DNA from 2 places in the Cytobacillus sp. OWB-43 genome. Region 2 is predicted to be linked to the other one. Evidence: riboswitches for the same ligand, from Rfam matches in the RefSeq annotation. Region 2 holds a riboswitch; the other holds the start of a gene.

Evidence for each region. Region 2 has a riboswitch for S-adenosylmethionine ahead of U9M49_RS13980 (2,3-diketo-5-methylthiopentyl-1-phosphate enolase). Riboswitches for the same ligand answer to the same signal wherever they lie in the genome.
Region 1: another riboswitch for S-adenosylmethionine. It lies ahead of U9M49_RS17545 (O-acetylhomoserine aminocarboxypropyltransferase/cysteine synthase family protein); the one in region 2 lies ahead of U9M49_RS13980 (2,3-diketo-5-methylthiopentyl-1-phosphate enolase).

What each region holds. Positions count from the first base shown of each region.
Region 1 covers NZ_JAYEFF010000005.1:151,241-159,121, forward strand. Annotated here, with positions in the region: gene U9M49_RS17510 (FAD-dependent monooxygenase) at 1-107, opposite strand, end outside; gene U9M49_RS17515 (cupin domain-containing protein) at 231-1,340, opposite strand; gene U9M49_RS17520 (DinB family protein) at 1,361-1,858, opposite strand; gene U9M49_RS17525 (fumarylacetoacetate hydrolase family protein) at 1,861-2,802, opposite strand; gene U9M49_RS17530 (IclR family transcriptional regulator) at 3,143-3,895, shown strand; gene U9M49_RS17535 (hypothetical protein) at 3,900-4,025, shown strand; gene U9M49_RS17540 (hypothetical protein) at 4,392-4,790, shown strand; SAM riboswitch class I at 4,878-4,969, shown strand; gene U9M49_RS17545 (O-acetylhomoserine aminocarboxypropyltransferase/cysteine synthase family protein) at 5,257-6,534, shown strand; gene U9M49_RS17550 (DUF1648 domain-containing protein) at 6,869-7,363, shown strand; gene U9M49_RS17555 (Parvovirus coat protein VP1-like protein) at 7,524-7,790, shown strand.
Region 2 covers NZ_JAYEFF010000003.1:252,273-260,153, forward strand. Annotated here, with positions in the region: gene U9M49_RS13965 (1,2-dihydroxy-3-keto-5-methylthiopentene dioxygenase) at 1-238, opposite strand, end outside; gene U9M49_RS13970 (methylthioribulose 1-phosphate dehydratase) at 225-854, opposite strand; gene U9M49_RS13975 (2-hydroxy-3-keto-5-methylthiopentenyl-1-phosphate phosphatase) at 851-1,516, opposite strand; gene U9M49_RS13980 (2,3-diketo-5-methylthiopentyl-1-phosphate enolase) at 1,520-2,734, opposite strand; SAM riboswitch class I at 2,833-2,936, opposite strand; SAM riboswitch class I at 3,138-3,291, shown strand; gene mtnK (S-methyl-5-thioribose kinase) at 3,438-4,622, shown strand; gene mtnA (S-methyl-5-thioribose-1-phosphate isomerase) at 4,619-5,671, shown strand; gene U9M49_RS13995 (sugar ABC transporter substrate-binding protein) at 5,668-6,744, shown strand; gene U9M49_RS14000 (sugar ABC transporter ATP-binding protein) at 6,819-7,881, shown strand, end outside.

The DNA.
Region 1 (7,881 bases), on a different contig from region 2:
TCAAGCACTTTTACATATTGGTTATTTTCTGCTACACCTAATGCAGTAGCTAAACCGCCGATTCCTCCACCGATTACAATAAATGGATTCTGTGCTGTGTTTGTCATTATGTTTATCCTCCTTTTGTTTTACAAAAATAAATATTCTGTTTTATAAGCGTTTTCATTTACTTTTATATTTCGAATCTTTTAAGAACAACCGAGGCACTGTGCCCGGTTGTTCTTGTGCAATTAACGGAAAGCTTTAAATTCGCCTATGATTTTTTGTTCTCCGTTGTTTTCTTCAAGGTTTTGAGATTTTTCTAAGTCAAATCGCTCCATAATGGGTAGGTCATTTACTGAGAAAAGGTAGCTATCTTCAGCAGGTACATGTTCGTGCCATGCCCAGTTTGGAATACAGAAGTAATCTCCTTTTTTCCAATCGAATCGTTCACCGTTTATTACTGTATAACCAGAACCTTGATGTACTTGGTAAATAGTAGAATGTGTGTGACGATGTGCCTTTGTACGGAAGCCTTTTGGTAATAATTGCATCCAAGCTCCCATTGTTGGATTAGCTGTTTGTCCGTTCGATGGATTGATATATTCAACAGCGTAGCCATCATATGGATCTGGCTCAAATCTAGTTAATCCTTTAATCGCATCTTCTGTACGTTTCCACTTGTAATTTGCGAGTGGTGCCACGCTTGAATAGCGGTCATTAATTGGTCTTACCATTCCGCCACTGTATCTTTGTTCAGAGAAGTTATCTGGGCGAGTCGGCGTTTCAATCTTATTAGGGAATGGTTCAAAGAATGTACCACCGATTGAATAGATGGTAGGAATATCAAGTGCATCCATCCAAATCATTGGTTTATCACCTACATGGCCATGTCCATGCCAGAGGTTCTTTGGTGTAATAAGGAAGTCGCCTTCTTGCATGAAGATACGTTCACCTTCAACAATTGTGTAAGCTCCTTCTCCATCAGTAATAAAACGCAGAGCACTTTGAGAGTGACGGTGTGAAGGTGCTACTTCACCAGGAAGTAGCAGCTGCACAGCAGCATACAATGTTTGAGTAGTTGAAGCCCATCCCCATGGTTGTCTATAAGTCAACCCGGGGTTTTGAAAGTAAATCGCGCGTCTTTCTCCACCACGGTCAGGTGTGAAGATTTTAGCAGCTTCGGATAATTTTTTCTTTAAAAGCTCATCTGACCATAAATATGGCACAGCATGTGGTTTTGGTGTATGGTTCATCAGTGCTGGGATGGCTTCCCATAATGGACCGAGATGATATTCTTGGATTTCTTTCGTAAAGTCCTTTACGTCTTGATCCTCCATATATGCATGTTTTTCAGCCATAATATTTCGCCACCTTAATATTATTTTGCTAGCTTAGACAAGTTACGTTGAATTTGGTTGTAATGACCAGCGGCATGTTCATCGATAAAGTGATCGGCAATAAAGAATACAGATTTATTACCGAATTTTGCAAAGTTACGATGAGGTGATTCCTGAGCCAATGTGTCAGCAGATAAAACAGATAATTTGGTTTGAACATCTTGTTTTATTTGCGATAATTTTTTCAATTCGTCTTCAACTGATTGGTGTTCAGTATTTTCGACTGCTGCAAGGCGAGCAGGGTCCTGTAAGCCTCGTCCCCATTGGGAACCCGGGGCTTTTACAACTGTATCTATTTCACCTAGCCAATAAGGTAGGGCCTCGTTTAAATGAGTAATAACCTGCATAATGGACCATTCTTCTTTTGATGGGTTCCAACGTATGGTTTCTTCAGATAATCCTGAAACGGTTTCAATGATTTGATTTAATGATGTTTGAATAGACTCAATAGATTGCTGAATCGTTTTCGTTTCGCTCATAATTATTTTTCCACCTTTGAAACTTTATTTTCGAGAACGCCGACTTTATCTACTTCAATGCGAACGACATCGCCATCTTTCAAGAATACTTGAGGATCACGAGCAAATCCTACGCCTCCAGGTGTCCCTGTTAATACGATATCACCAGGTTCTAAAGTCATTAAGTTAGATAAGAATTCAACAAGCGTTGGAACATCAAAGACAAAGTTGGCTGTATTCGTTTTTTGTCTTTCTTCCCCATTAACAGTTAAAAGAACACCTAAACCAGATGGATCTTGTAATTCATCAGAAGTGATTAACCAAGGACCCATTGGTGCACTACCTTCAACTGTTTTACCTTGCAACCATTGAAGTGTGCGACGTTGGATATCGCGGTAAGTGACGTCATTAGCGATTGTATATCCTGCTACATAATTGAGTGCGTCTTCTTTTGCTACGTTTCTAGCTTTTTTACCTACAACAAAAGCAAATTCAGCTTCGTAATCTAATTGTTCAGAAATTGGATAGAATGGAATATCATCTTGTGGTCCAATCACTGTGTTGGCAAATTTAGCAAATACTACTGGGTGAGGCGGTAATTCTCTTCCCATTTCTGCAATATGTTCACGGTAGTTATGACCTACACAAATAATTTTTCCGGGTTTTGTTACAGGTGCTTCGATTTTTACATCTTCAAATGCATGTACAAGTGGATGTTTGAACGATTCACGATTATTTAATGCATAATCAACCATTTCCTTTGCGATGGAAAGGCTTTCATTTCCCCCTTGTAGGAAACCTTCCATTTGTGCTGGAATGTACGCTTCAGCAATTAATTCAGAACGTAGTTTACCTTCTGCTTCAAGGAAAGCTTGGTAAGCAAAGTTTAAGTCTACTACTTCATTTCCTTCTGTAACTGCTCCGATACGTGTGTTGTTATTGTGAGTGAAAGTAACTAATTTCATATTCAAACTCCTTTATGAAAAGTTTTTTTTGTCTAGGAATTGCGTGATCAAAGAGTAAAACGCTTTGTGTGGAAGTGTTAGGCATAAAACCTTTATTAATGAGCGTTTATTAGACTCTTTCTTCATTGGTTGTTTAATATTCCATTAATAGTGAACGATGTTATCTATTAATGATAAATTTATAGTATCCTAATTTTCAGATAAACTCAAGAGAATTTGTTGTGGTTTTTTAAACTTTTTGAAAAATAACTCCTTTCAAAAGGATGCAAAACATGGCTGAAATCAGAAAATATAGTGTTTTTCTGATATACTAAAAAAAATATAAAATAGGGGTTTTTACATGAAAAATCAAAAACAAGCTACGATCCAATCGATCCAAGTTGGTATGAGAATTATTGACCTATTAGTTGCTAGCGGAGAACCATTGAGGTTATCTGATATACAGGAAAAAACAGGAATTACAAAAAGTAATCTTTATAAATACTTGAACACTTTTACGGAATTAGACATTCTATACAAGGACAAACATAATGGACAATATCAACTTGGAAGTAAATTAATTGAATATGGGGTGGCAGCTATAGGGCAGGAAGATGTGATTTCACGTGTTCTACCCTATTTGAAGGATTTAAGTCATCAACTAGACAATACGTGCCTATTAACTACGTGGACATATAATGGTCCAATTATCTCGAAAATATGGAACCCGGGACATGCCTATAATATTGGTGCACAGCTCGGTTCACTTTTACCACCGCTTTCATCGACTGGGAAAATATTCGAGAGCTTCCTTGATTCAGCAACAACTAAAGATTGGATTAAGGTTATGGGGAAAGAAGGAAAAGGGAATGCGGTAGAAGAAATCAACCGCGTAAGGCAGGAACGGATTGCCTTTGCTAAGGAGCCTTTGATTCCTACTGTATCTTCTGTGTCTATACCAATCTTTAATTACAATCAAGAATTATTAAGTGCGATAACAGTAGTTGGTTTCTCAGAGTCGATTCCAAAAGACCCCTCTGCAGATAAAAGTCAATCTATTATAAAAGTAGGAAAAGAAATCTCTGCACAATTTGGCTATCGAGCGAGGGGCTGAATGATTGAATCCTACTCTATATGAGGCGGTTGCATCGAAGGGAAAGTTATTTGCCATAGCTAAAAGAGATTTAGTTATGGTCCATGTAAAAGAGCAAAACGAAGCTAAAAAGAAGCAAATCGAAGTATGAGCCATGTAAAAGAGAGAAACGAAGCTAACAAAGAATCAAATTGAAGTATGAGCCATGTAAAAGAGAGGAACAAGGCTAACAAAGAATCAAATTGAAGTATGAGCCGGGTAAAAGGGCAAAACAAAGCTTACATAAATAGCTGGATATGCATCTAGTAGTGGAAGGGTGATTTCACCTTTCATTCAAATGCGTAAGAAAAATTAGAAATTATTGTATCCCCCTTATATCCCAGCTACTTGGTTTAATTTAGACTAAAACTACACACCACCCGACTCCTTAATTGAAAATAGTTTCATGTGATTTTATTGAATATTTAAAAGAGAAGGTCTATAATTTTATATAAATAGTAAAGGTGGTGCTCTAATAGTGAACAGCAAGGATATGTCCAATCATGTATTTTTTGATATATTAGCAGAGAAAATTAAAAGAGATAGTCATGAAGAGTACAATCAATTTGTTAATTATGTAAACGTATTAGCTGAGGATAAAGGGTGGAAGGAATTACAAGAAGAGGTTGTTCATTTACAAGCTTTTCTTTCATATTTAGATGATAAGTTAGCTATCATCGATGATTATGAAGATATTATGAATATGAAAGCAACTTTGCTTGATATGATTGTTAACGATTTAAATGATACGTCTGTTTATCTTTTAGTGGAGGCTCTTATGTATAATAAAGAGCTGAATTATTTGCAATCCTTTGTATCTCCAGTTGAATATTGGGTGTCAGTAATAAAGGCAAAAGAAAGACTTTGTGCTGCATAAAAGATTTATTATAAAAAGCTGTTGACAGCGCCGGATGATAAGGTTATTCTGATTAATAATTAATGACTCTTAAAATTTAAAAAATTCAATTTATCAAGAGAGGTGGAGGGACTGGCCCTTTGAAGCCTCAGCAACCGACCAAAACTAGGTAACGGTGCTAATTCCAAGATAGATAAGTTGAGGATATGGCGATATATCGTGAGCCCCTCTTCTTTAGCAAGAGGGGCTTTATCTATGCCGATTAGACGACTAAAGGCGGCTTTCGATGGAAGAGTACAATCTCTTTTTATTGAAAGTGGTCTTTTTTCTGCTCTTGAAAAAAGGTGTTGGACATAAAAAATTGATGTTTCAAATTCAATTTATGAAAAAACAACCATTGTGCTGGCATATTCAAAAGCTCATCACTGATAGATGGTTCCGAGTCGAGTTTGTTTATTATAAGTGAAATGTGAGAGGAGAATGAAAAATGAATCATCACCAGTTTGATACAATAGCGCTTCATGGGGGGCAAGTGCCAGATCCTGTTACAAAGTCGAGAGCCGTACCAATATACATGACTTCATCCTATGTGTTTGAAGATACCGATCATGCAGCAAGCTTATTTCAGATGCAAGAGCCTGGCTTTATTTATTCAAGGAATGCAAATCCAACCAATGCAGTGTTTGAGGAGAGAATGGCACAGTTAGAAGGTGGCGTAGCCTCATTTGCTGTTTCATCTGGGCAAGCAGCGATTTCCATTGCCCTTTTAACACTTGCAAGAGCAGGCGATGAGATAGTTTCTACACAGGCTCTTTATGGTGGTACCTACCATTTATTTGCAGAAACGTTTAGTAAATTCGGTATCAATGTTCATTTTGTTGATGGGACGGACTTTACATCTTTAGAAGGAAAAATTAATAAAAGGACAAAGGCGATTTTCACAGAGACAATTGGCAACCCGAATATGGAGGTAGCCCATTTAGAAAAGTTAAGTGAGATAGCGAAACGTCACGGCCTACCATTAGTAGTAGATAATACATTTACTACGCCATTTTTACTAAAACCACTTGCATTTGGCGCGGATATAGTCGTTCATTCAGCAACTAAATTTATTGGTGGACATGGTACGGCAATCGGTGGGGTGATTGTAGATGGAGGAAGATTCGAATGGAGTAACGAAAGATTTCCTTCCTTTAATGAGAAAAAGCCTGCTATTGGTAATCGCAGCTATGTTGAAATTTCTAGGGAAAAAGCTTTTATTCTTAAAGCAAGATTTGAACTTGGCCATGACTTAGGGGCAACGCTGTCTGCCTTCAATAGCTGGTTATTTATTCAAGGTCTGGAGTCATTAAGTGTCAGAGTAGAAAAGCAAGTCGCTAATGCACAAGTTTTGGCTAAACGGTTAGGAGAGTTACCTCATATTTCTTGGGTGAACTACCCTGGGTTAGAAAGCCATCCACAATATCATCTCGGGAAAAAGTATTTTCCGAGTGGGGCAGGTGCAATCTTTACATTTGGCATCAAAGGGGGAATCAGTACAGCTAAAAGGTTTATCAACTCACTAAAGCTGGTATCACATTTAGCAAATGTTGGTGACGCGAAAACGCTCATTATTCATCCAGCGAGTACAACACATGCTCGTCTTTCACCTGGACAACAAGCGGAGGCGGGTGTGAGTCCCGAAATGATCCGCCTTTCTGTTGGCTTAGAGGATCCTGTAGATGTGATGGCTGATATCACGCAAGCGTTAAAACAATGTACGTAGGTTTATTACGATTTGCATTATAAAGGGTGAAAAGTGTGAAGTTAAACTGCTTATCAAAGAACCATTCTTTATTCCTTTACCATATACTTTGTTGATCGCATGTCTCAGGCGATTCACCTCATACAGTATGAATGACAATATTTTTCTCAAACAGAGCCATCAACACTGATATCTTACCATTACGACGCGCCTGTTTCCTTTCATGAAAAGGGGGATAGAGCCATCGCGTAATTCCCTGTATGAACTAGTTGCCTTTGATTATCTAATGGATGAAACCTTTTTATCTTTCCTTCGTATGTATTAAAAAGACGAACGGAAAGAGGAGGAATGGGGTATGGATAGACCAGTACTTAAATTGCCTCGTACTAAATGGGAATGGGGATGCGACATACTTGGTCTTATTGTATTCATTGGGTCGATTGTATTCTTAGTTGTTTCTTGGTCAGCTATACCTGAACAAGTACCGGGTCATTACAATGCTTCAGGGGAAGTTGATCGGTGGGGTTCTAAATATGAATTATTTATCTTACCAATTATCGGCGTGTTTCTATGGTTCATGATGGGGATATTTGAACGGTTTCCTCATATTCATAATTACCCTGCACGCATCAATGAATCAAATGCAGCCGCATTTTACTTAACGAGTAGAAAAATGCTAAATGTCATAAAGAATATTTGCCTCGCATTATTCGGCTTTATACTTATACAATCCATTAGAGTAGCATTAGGATGGGCGGACTCTTTAAGCATTTGGTTTCTGCCAGTGTTTTTACTTGCCACGATAGTTCCAATTATATTTACTTTGATTAAGTTTAGTCGAATTCAATAGTTGCCAACTTATCCTTTTTGGATAGGTTGGCTTTTTTATGTTATTTGACCAATAAGCACTGAAATAAATTGATAAAAAAATATTCCCCTATTAGGTAAGGTCACAGGCGAAATGGACTTACTGTTTGTAATATATATAAAAGGATAAGAAGGTGAAAATAGTGAACAGGTTTAATAAAAAAGGTTTTTGTTTGCCTGGAGGTTATCGGTATTGTGGCCCGGGTTGTAGCGGTCCAGGCAAGCCCATCAATTATGTGGATTCTTGTTGTCAGAAACATGATGCCTGCATTGATCGATATGGCCATTGTTATCAATGTGATCAAATGTTAATTGATTGTGTCAATCGAAAGAAGTATGCATCCAGGCATGAAGGAGCGACAGCTAGAGTAATTGATGCAGCTATGCGTTTTCGTATGCTTTGGGGATAATTTAGAAAGCTGGAGGTAAGGGAACGACTATCCCTGTCCTCTAGCTTTTTTGATATAAAGGGAATATTTAGTAGGAGAATAGCAAAACTTA
Region 2 (7,881 bases):
AAATAACATCTGCAGCTTTGTAGCCGCGCTTTTCAGAAATGGTTTTGATTTCAGTTGAAAATGCATCTAGTATGGCTTGCTTTTCATCATCAGATAAATCGTATTTTTCGTGTAATGTCACTTCTAATTGCTCAATGTTCCAATTTTCATAGATGACTTCTTGTGCAGTTAAAAATGTAGATACCTCTTGTTGATCAGTAATCACTTTTTCTTCGTTTTTGAATTTAATAATGGCCATGTAAAACGCCTCCTTTTAATTGAATAAGAGATAATTTATATTGAAATAAAAATTCGCAAGCCTCTAATAATTTTTTCGCTTCAAACCCATCGACTCCCCAAACAGTAATCCCGTGGTTGTGAATTAAGACTGCACCTTTCTCTTTGCTGACGTAAGCAGAAAAGTGATCCGCTAATGTAGGGATATCCGCATCATTGCGAATGATCGGGATGGTGAGTATATCATCTTCTCCCCATAGTCCAAATGCTTTAATTAACTCTTGATGCTGAAAAGATACTACACCTTCTTGATAGAAAAGCTCAGAAATAACATTATTAGCAACTGTATGAACATGAAGACTTGCTCCTGATGACGTTTTCTTATAAATTTCACAATGTAATAAAGTCTCAGCTGAAGGTTTAGATGACGTGTTTTCTAGGGGCTTTCCTTCTAAGTCTACTAATAAAAAATCATTAGCTGTTCTCTTTCTTTTATCAAGTCCGCTTGAAGTGACTAAAAAGCTGTTTTCATCTACGCGAATGGATAAATTACCACTAGTACCCATAAACCAATCTCTGGCTGCTAATTCATCTTTAATATCAGCTAATGTATCCCACTTTGTTTCATACGTTGTCATGATTTCGCACCAACTAGTTCATCGAGGTATTCAATGCAATCATGGAAGGTTTCGAAAGGTGTATAAGAAATACCAGTTTCTTCACATTTTTGAATTAAGAAATCTCTAGCAAGTACGGCATCTGCTATTTTGGCTGCTTCAAAGTCTGTAATCGAATCTCCAATAAGAATATTAAAGTGTTCAGGAGAAGAGTGTTTTCTAATAATGGTTGGTTTACAACAGCCGCAACCTTGTGAAGAACATAGTTCATCACACTGGTGTGGATAGTGAATATCTATTGTTTCTAAAGCAAAGCTTGCGTGATTGCAAAATACTTTCGTAAATGGCCCATAAGGTTCAAGTACTGGTTCTAAAAAAAAGTCAATCCCACCACTAACAATATAAAGAGGGATACCGTTTTCATGTGTATATCTAACAAAAGCTGAAAATCCTTCACGAATTTCTGCACTATTTAATACAAAATGGATAATCTCTTCTTTTTTACTTGTTGGTAAAAGTGAGAAGAGATTTTTAACACCCTCTTGGATAGAGATATTTTGAGCTAAAATATCTTCCTTGATCTGTTTTGCCTCAATAGGACCGAAATGCTCCATAATCTTTACAATGTTGTCGTTATTCGTAATTGTTCCATCGAAATCACAAAAAATCATTGGTTTTGTCATCTTTTATGACGTACCTCCCCATTTTGCTAATGCTGCTTCTAATTCTTGCGCTTTTGTTGCACGATGAGTATTTTGTTGTATGACGTGATCAATGGCTTGCCTAAAAGCTCTCACGCCAGCTGCTGCTCCTTCAGGATGACCATGGACCCCGCCGCCAGCATTAATTATACAATCATTGCCAAAGTCATGATAAAGCAACGGCACTAAACCTGGATGAATGCCTGCTGAAGGGACCGGGAATGCCTGATTCAAGCCATTTTCTTCGGTTAACTGTCTAGCGATAGCTAAGGTTTTTTCTTTTTCCATGGCAACAGAACCATATGGAGAAGGAAATAAAGAGAAATCTGCGCCTGCTAAGCGAGTAAGATTACCGAGTAATAAATCAGGAGCCACACCATAGAAGTTTGAAGAAGTATAGGCCCCACTATATGCAGGATGTGCCATGATAGGTAACTGCACTTCATTGTTTTCAGCTAGTGTTTGGAGCATATCTAGACCGTAAGTGTGAACATTGAATAATAATGCATCCGCACCTAATTCGCTCGCATGTTTTGCTTTATCTACTAAATCCATTGTTCTCCCAGATAAATTGACTGCATAAAGTGTCCTTTTTCCAGTCTTTTCATAGACTTCATCTAGTATTTCTTTACCTGCGATAATTCGGTCTTCAAAAGAGATGTTGACATCAAAAAGAATTTCATCATCTTTTACAATATCAACGCCCCCCATAGCCTGGTCTCTTAACTGTTCTCTTAAAAAGTGAATATCCCTGCCGATAATGCCTTTAAATATACTCATAAGTAATGGGCGGTCTTGAATATTTAGTTTCGATCTTATATTTTTTATACCGAATTTTGGTCCAGGAAAACGGGAAAGATCCTCATTATCAAATTCCAGATTTAATAATTTTACTTCACCATCTAGAGATAACTTTCCAAATACAGTTGTTAAGATTGCTGGAATATCAAATGTGAAATTATATGTAGGGTAGGCGATACTAATTTCGCACCTTACTTCACCGAATCGATTGGGATGTTCATCATCATAAAATTCTTGTAGTGCAGTGACTCTGCCTTTATGTTTTAGTAATTGTTTTTGCTCAAGTAATGGTAACGCTGTCCACGAGCCTATCGTTAATCCTAAAGCGATATCCTCTGCTTTTTTCTCTAATGAACCGGGTCTTGCGTATACTTGATAAGTTGCAATTACATCTCCCATATGAGAACCCTCCCTGATGATTTCGAATTAACATTGACAATAAAAAACCCTCTTCTTAATCAATAAGAAGAGGGTTAGTTCGCAGTGATAGAACCTTCTCCTTATCTGTCAGCATGATTGCTGCAAGAATTAGCACCGTGTTCATTTAGAATCGGTTGCCGGGCTTCATCGGGCTCGTCCCTCCGCCTGCTCTTGATAAGAAAATTTATGATTATCGTTTTAAATTTTTGCACAATTGTATTATGTCACCAGGTGTTTTATCTGTCAACAGAGAATTTTTTACGTTATATGACAAAATTCTTTTAACCTTAAAAAGATGAAAAGTTTTAAAAAAAAGATTGACACTTTTTTATAATCGGTGCTAGTATTTGCTCAAGATATTTCAAAAAATGAATCTTTTATACTCTTATCAAGAGCAGGTGGAGGGAAATATGGCCCGATGAAACCCAGCAACCGACCGTAATATCGTTGTGAAACGAGGCGCAGCTAGAGAATTTCTGCGCCTAATGTAAGGCACGGTGCTAATTCCATTCAGAAGTTATTCTGAAAGATGAGAGGCAAAATCGTAATGACGAATGCCTCTTTCTGTACAGGAAAGGGGCATTTTTGTTTCTGTAATGACAAAGCAGGTCCGACTACATCTCTTCATGTAGTCACCCCTGTTTTGTGCCACAGATAAATAAAGAAATAAGGGGGAAGAGATATGGCTGTTTTAGATAATATAGGTTATCGCGCTTTGACAGAGGAATCAGCGTGTGAATACGTGAAGAGTTTAAAACTGTTTTTACCGGATGAAAAAATGACGGTGGAAGAGATTGGTGATGGTAATTTGAATTATGTTTACCGTATTACTTCTAATCATAAAAGTGTAATTATTAAGCAAGCACTCCCTTATGCAAAAGTAGTCGGAGAAAGCTGGCCTCTAACACTTAAACGTGCAAAACTGGAGGCAGAAGTGCTTAAGAAGCATGGTGAATTCGTTCCTCACCTCCTCCCAGCAGTACTAGCATCAGATGAAGAGCTAGCATTAACTGTGATGGAGGATCTTTCCCATTTGACAATTGTAAGAGACGGATTGATTCAAGGGGATCATTATCCGAATTTATCAGCTCATATTGGTGAGTACTTAGCAAAGACATTGTTTTCAACTTCAGATTTTGCTCTTCATCCGTTTGAGAAAAAGAAATTGGTCGCTAAATTTTCAAATCCTGAACTATGTAAAATCACTGAGGATTTAGTATTCACCGATCCATTTTTTGATGTGGAAACGAATGATTTTGAAGCTGAGTTGGCTGAAGTGGTTCAGCAACTATGGGCTAATGACAAGTTGAAACTTGAAGTAGCCAAAATAAAATATGCTTTTCTCACAGAAGCAGAGAGCTTACTACATGGTGACCTACATACAGGGAGTATATTTGCGAGTAAGAGTGAGACGAAGGTGATCGATCCTGAGTTCGGCTTTTATGGTCCGATTGGATTTGATGTCGGTCAATATATTGCCCATCTCATTTTCCAAGTACTTGTACGAAACGAAAACGATAGAATCGTTATTCTTCAACAGATAGAAGAAGTATGGGATGTGTTTTCTCAATATTTTTCAGAAGCTTGGCAAAATTCTGTTGTTAATCCTTTTACGAAAGTACCAGGCGCTCTAGAGTCTTTTCTAGCTAAAGTATTTAAAGATGCTATCGGAGTAGTAGGGTGTGAATTAATTCGGAGAACAATCGGATTGTCGCATGTGAAGGATCTTGATGGAATAGAAGATAGTTCAATTAGATTATATGTGAAGAAGGCAACGATTCAATTAGGTTCATCCTTGATTATTAATCGCAAAAACATAGTAACAATCTCGCAACTTCTTAAGGAACTGGAGGCGTATACATCATGAGTATACCAACACCAATTGAATGGCAAGAAGGTAGATTGAAAATTCTTGATCAAACCTTATTACCCCATCAAACAAGATGGATAGAACTCGAAACCATTGAAGATGTCTTTGAGGCAATTATTCAGTTGAAAGTAAGAGGGGCGCCAGCTATTGGAATTACTGCTGCTTATGGTTTAGCGATTGCTGCAAAAAAATACGAAGGGGTCGACATTGAAACTTTCCATCTTAGAATTCATGAAGATTATCTTTATCTAGCGGGCTCTAGACCGACAGCTGTTAATTTGTTCTGGGCTTTGGATCGAATGATGAAAGTAATAGAAACGCTGTATTCAACAGAGGAGACAATTATCAGTTTGGAGCAAGAAGCAAAGAAAATACATCAAGAAGACGAGGAGATTTGTCGCCAAATTGGTGAAAATGCACTAAGTCTATTGAATGGAAGGAAAAAGGTATTAACGATTTGCAATGCGGGGACGATTGCTACGGGAAAATATGGTACAGCGCTAGCGCCGTTTCATTTAGGCAAGGAGAAGGGTGTTGACTTTCAAGTATATGCTTGTGAAACGAGACCGGTTCTTCAGGGAGCGCGCCTAACTGCTTGGGAGCTTCAACAGTCCAATGTGGATGTGACGGTCATTACTGATAATATGGCTGCTCATACCATAGCAACCAAGGGGATTGAAGCGATTATAGTCGGGGCCGATCGTATTGCCAGCAATGGAGATACAGCGAATAAAATCGGTACATGGCAACTAGCTATTTTAGCAAACTATTTTCAAATTCCTTTCTATATAGCTGCGCCATTATCGACATTTGACTTTTCTATCGCATCAGGGGCAGATATTCCGATTGAGGAGAGGTTGGCAGAAGAGGTGACTCATATTGGGCCAAACCAGATCACACCAGAAGGAACGAAAGTGTTTAATCCGGCGTTTGATGTGACAACGGCTAATTTAATTACTGCAATTATTACTGAAAAAGGCATTTTTGAAGCTGATCGAAACAAATTGGCACAATTGAATAAAGCAGAAGAGGGAGTTAGGGCATGAAGAACAATCGTATACTATTAGCGTTTCTTATTATTTTTATTTTAATCTTGGCAGGCTGCCAGCCAAAAGGAAGCAATTCAAGTAGTGAAGCAACTGCATCAACTAAAGAGAATAGTGTACATCCGTTAGCTAATAAAAAGATCGCACTAATCATGCAAATTAATTTAGGAACTTTTTCTGCACAATATATTGAAGGGGTAAAAGAGCAGGTAGAAAAGTTTGGTGGAACCGTTCAAGTATTTACTTCTGAAGGTGACTTAGCAAAAATGGCTTCCAATTTAGATGCAGCGATTAATCAAAAATTTGATGGGATATTAATTGATCATGGAACGAAGGAAGCGTTAACGCAAGGAGTAGAAAAAGCGGCTGCACAAAATATACCTGTAGTGGTCTTTGATGCTGATATTGCAGTGAAAGATGTAACTGTACTTCAACAAGGCGATGAAGAAATGGCGAAGTTGACATTAACCAAGCTTGCTGCAGATGCAGGAGGGAAAGCAAATATTGTTAAGATTTGGGTAGCTGGATTTGCACCGATGGAAAGAAGACAAGTAGCTTATGAACAATTTTTAAAAGAGAATACAGATATTAAGGAAGTAGCAGCATTTGGTGCTGCCACCGATAATACAGCATTAGATACTCAAGCACAAATGGAAGCAATCCTAAAACAATATCCAAATGAAGGTGAAATAACAGCAGTTTGGGCAGCTTGGGATGAGTTTGCTAAAGGAGCTGTCAGAGCGCTAGAGCAGGCAGGAAGAGAAGATATTAAAGTCTACGGGATTGATATGAGTGACGAAGACCTGCAACTGATACAAAAAGAAAACAGTTCATGGGAAGCGACATCTGCCGTTGATCCAAAAGATATTGGTCGTATTCAAGTTCGATATTTGTACCAAAAATTAAACGGTGATTCGCCTAAAGAAAAAGTTATCCTTGATCCTGTTTTTGTAGAGAAAAGTCAATTACCTGATGAGGCAATTACAACAAACGAACTGCATGAATATATAGATGGTTGGGGAGAAAGTGAACAAGGCTATACGGAAGAATTAAAAGCACTTGAGGGCAATTGAATGAAATGGTTTGTAGCTAGTCAACCGACTTTTAGAGAGTCGGTTTTTGTATCTATGAAGGAGGTCTCCTTTAAGTGAGTGAAGTTGTTTTGGAAATGAAAAAGATTAGTAAGAGTTTTGGAAAAGTTACGGCATTAAAGAACGGGGAGTTAGTGGTTCATAAAGGAGAAATACATGCCTTGCTTGGAGCAAATGGAGCTGGGAAAAGTACATTAATGAAAATTCTCTCTGGGGTATATAGACAAGACCAAGGAGAAATTTTGATTAACCACGAAAAAGCAACTTTTCAACACCCTAGTGACGCGAAAGAAAAAGGAATATTTTGCGTTTATCAGGAGGTTGATACAGCCATTGTTCCACAGCTTACTGTAGCGGAAAATATTATGCTTGATCGCTTTTCACAAGAGAAAGGGTGGTACTTCTCTCGTAAGGATCTACATCGTCAGGCACAGGAAGCATTAACATTACTCGAGGTGAATGATATTGAGCTAAATCAAGCAGCTTCAAATCTAAGTCTTGCTAAAAAGCAATTGGTTCTCATAGCTCGGGCGTTAGTGCAAACGACTAAAGTCATTATTTTTGATGAGCCAACCGCTCCATTATCACATATAGAAGCAGAGAAATTATTTCATGTAATTAGGCAACTGAGAGTAAAGGGAATTGGTTGTATTTTTATTACACATCGATTACCTGAAGTATTCGCCATTGCAGATGTGGTAACGGTTATGAGAGACGGATGTCGGATTTCAACCGTACCAATTGCTCAGATAACGCAGGAAATGGTAATTGAACAAATGCTTGGAGAAGTATGGCATGAGGAAAGAAACGTTATGCACAGTTATAAACGAGGGGAAGAGGTTTTAGCACTTAAGAATATCAATCTAGGAAAGTTACAAAATATTAGTTTAAATGTATATGAAGGTGAAGTTGTAGGAATTGCGGGCTTGGTAGGTGCTGGAAAAACAGAACTAGCGAAAACAATATTTGGAAATACACCAGCCACTTCAGGAGAAATCAGAGTCTCTGGTAAGAAGATACAGGTGAAGCATCCAAAAACAGCTATTGCTTGTGGTATCACTCATATTCCTGAAGAAAGGCGGAAAGAAGGTCTATTCATTAATGAAACGATATCGAAGA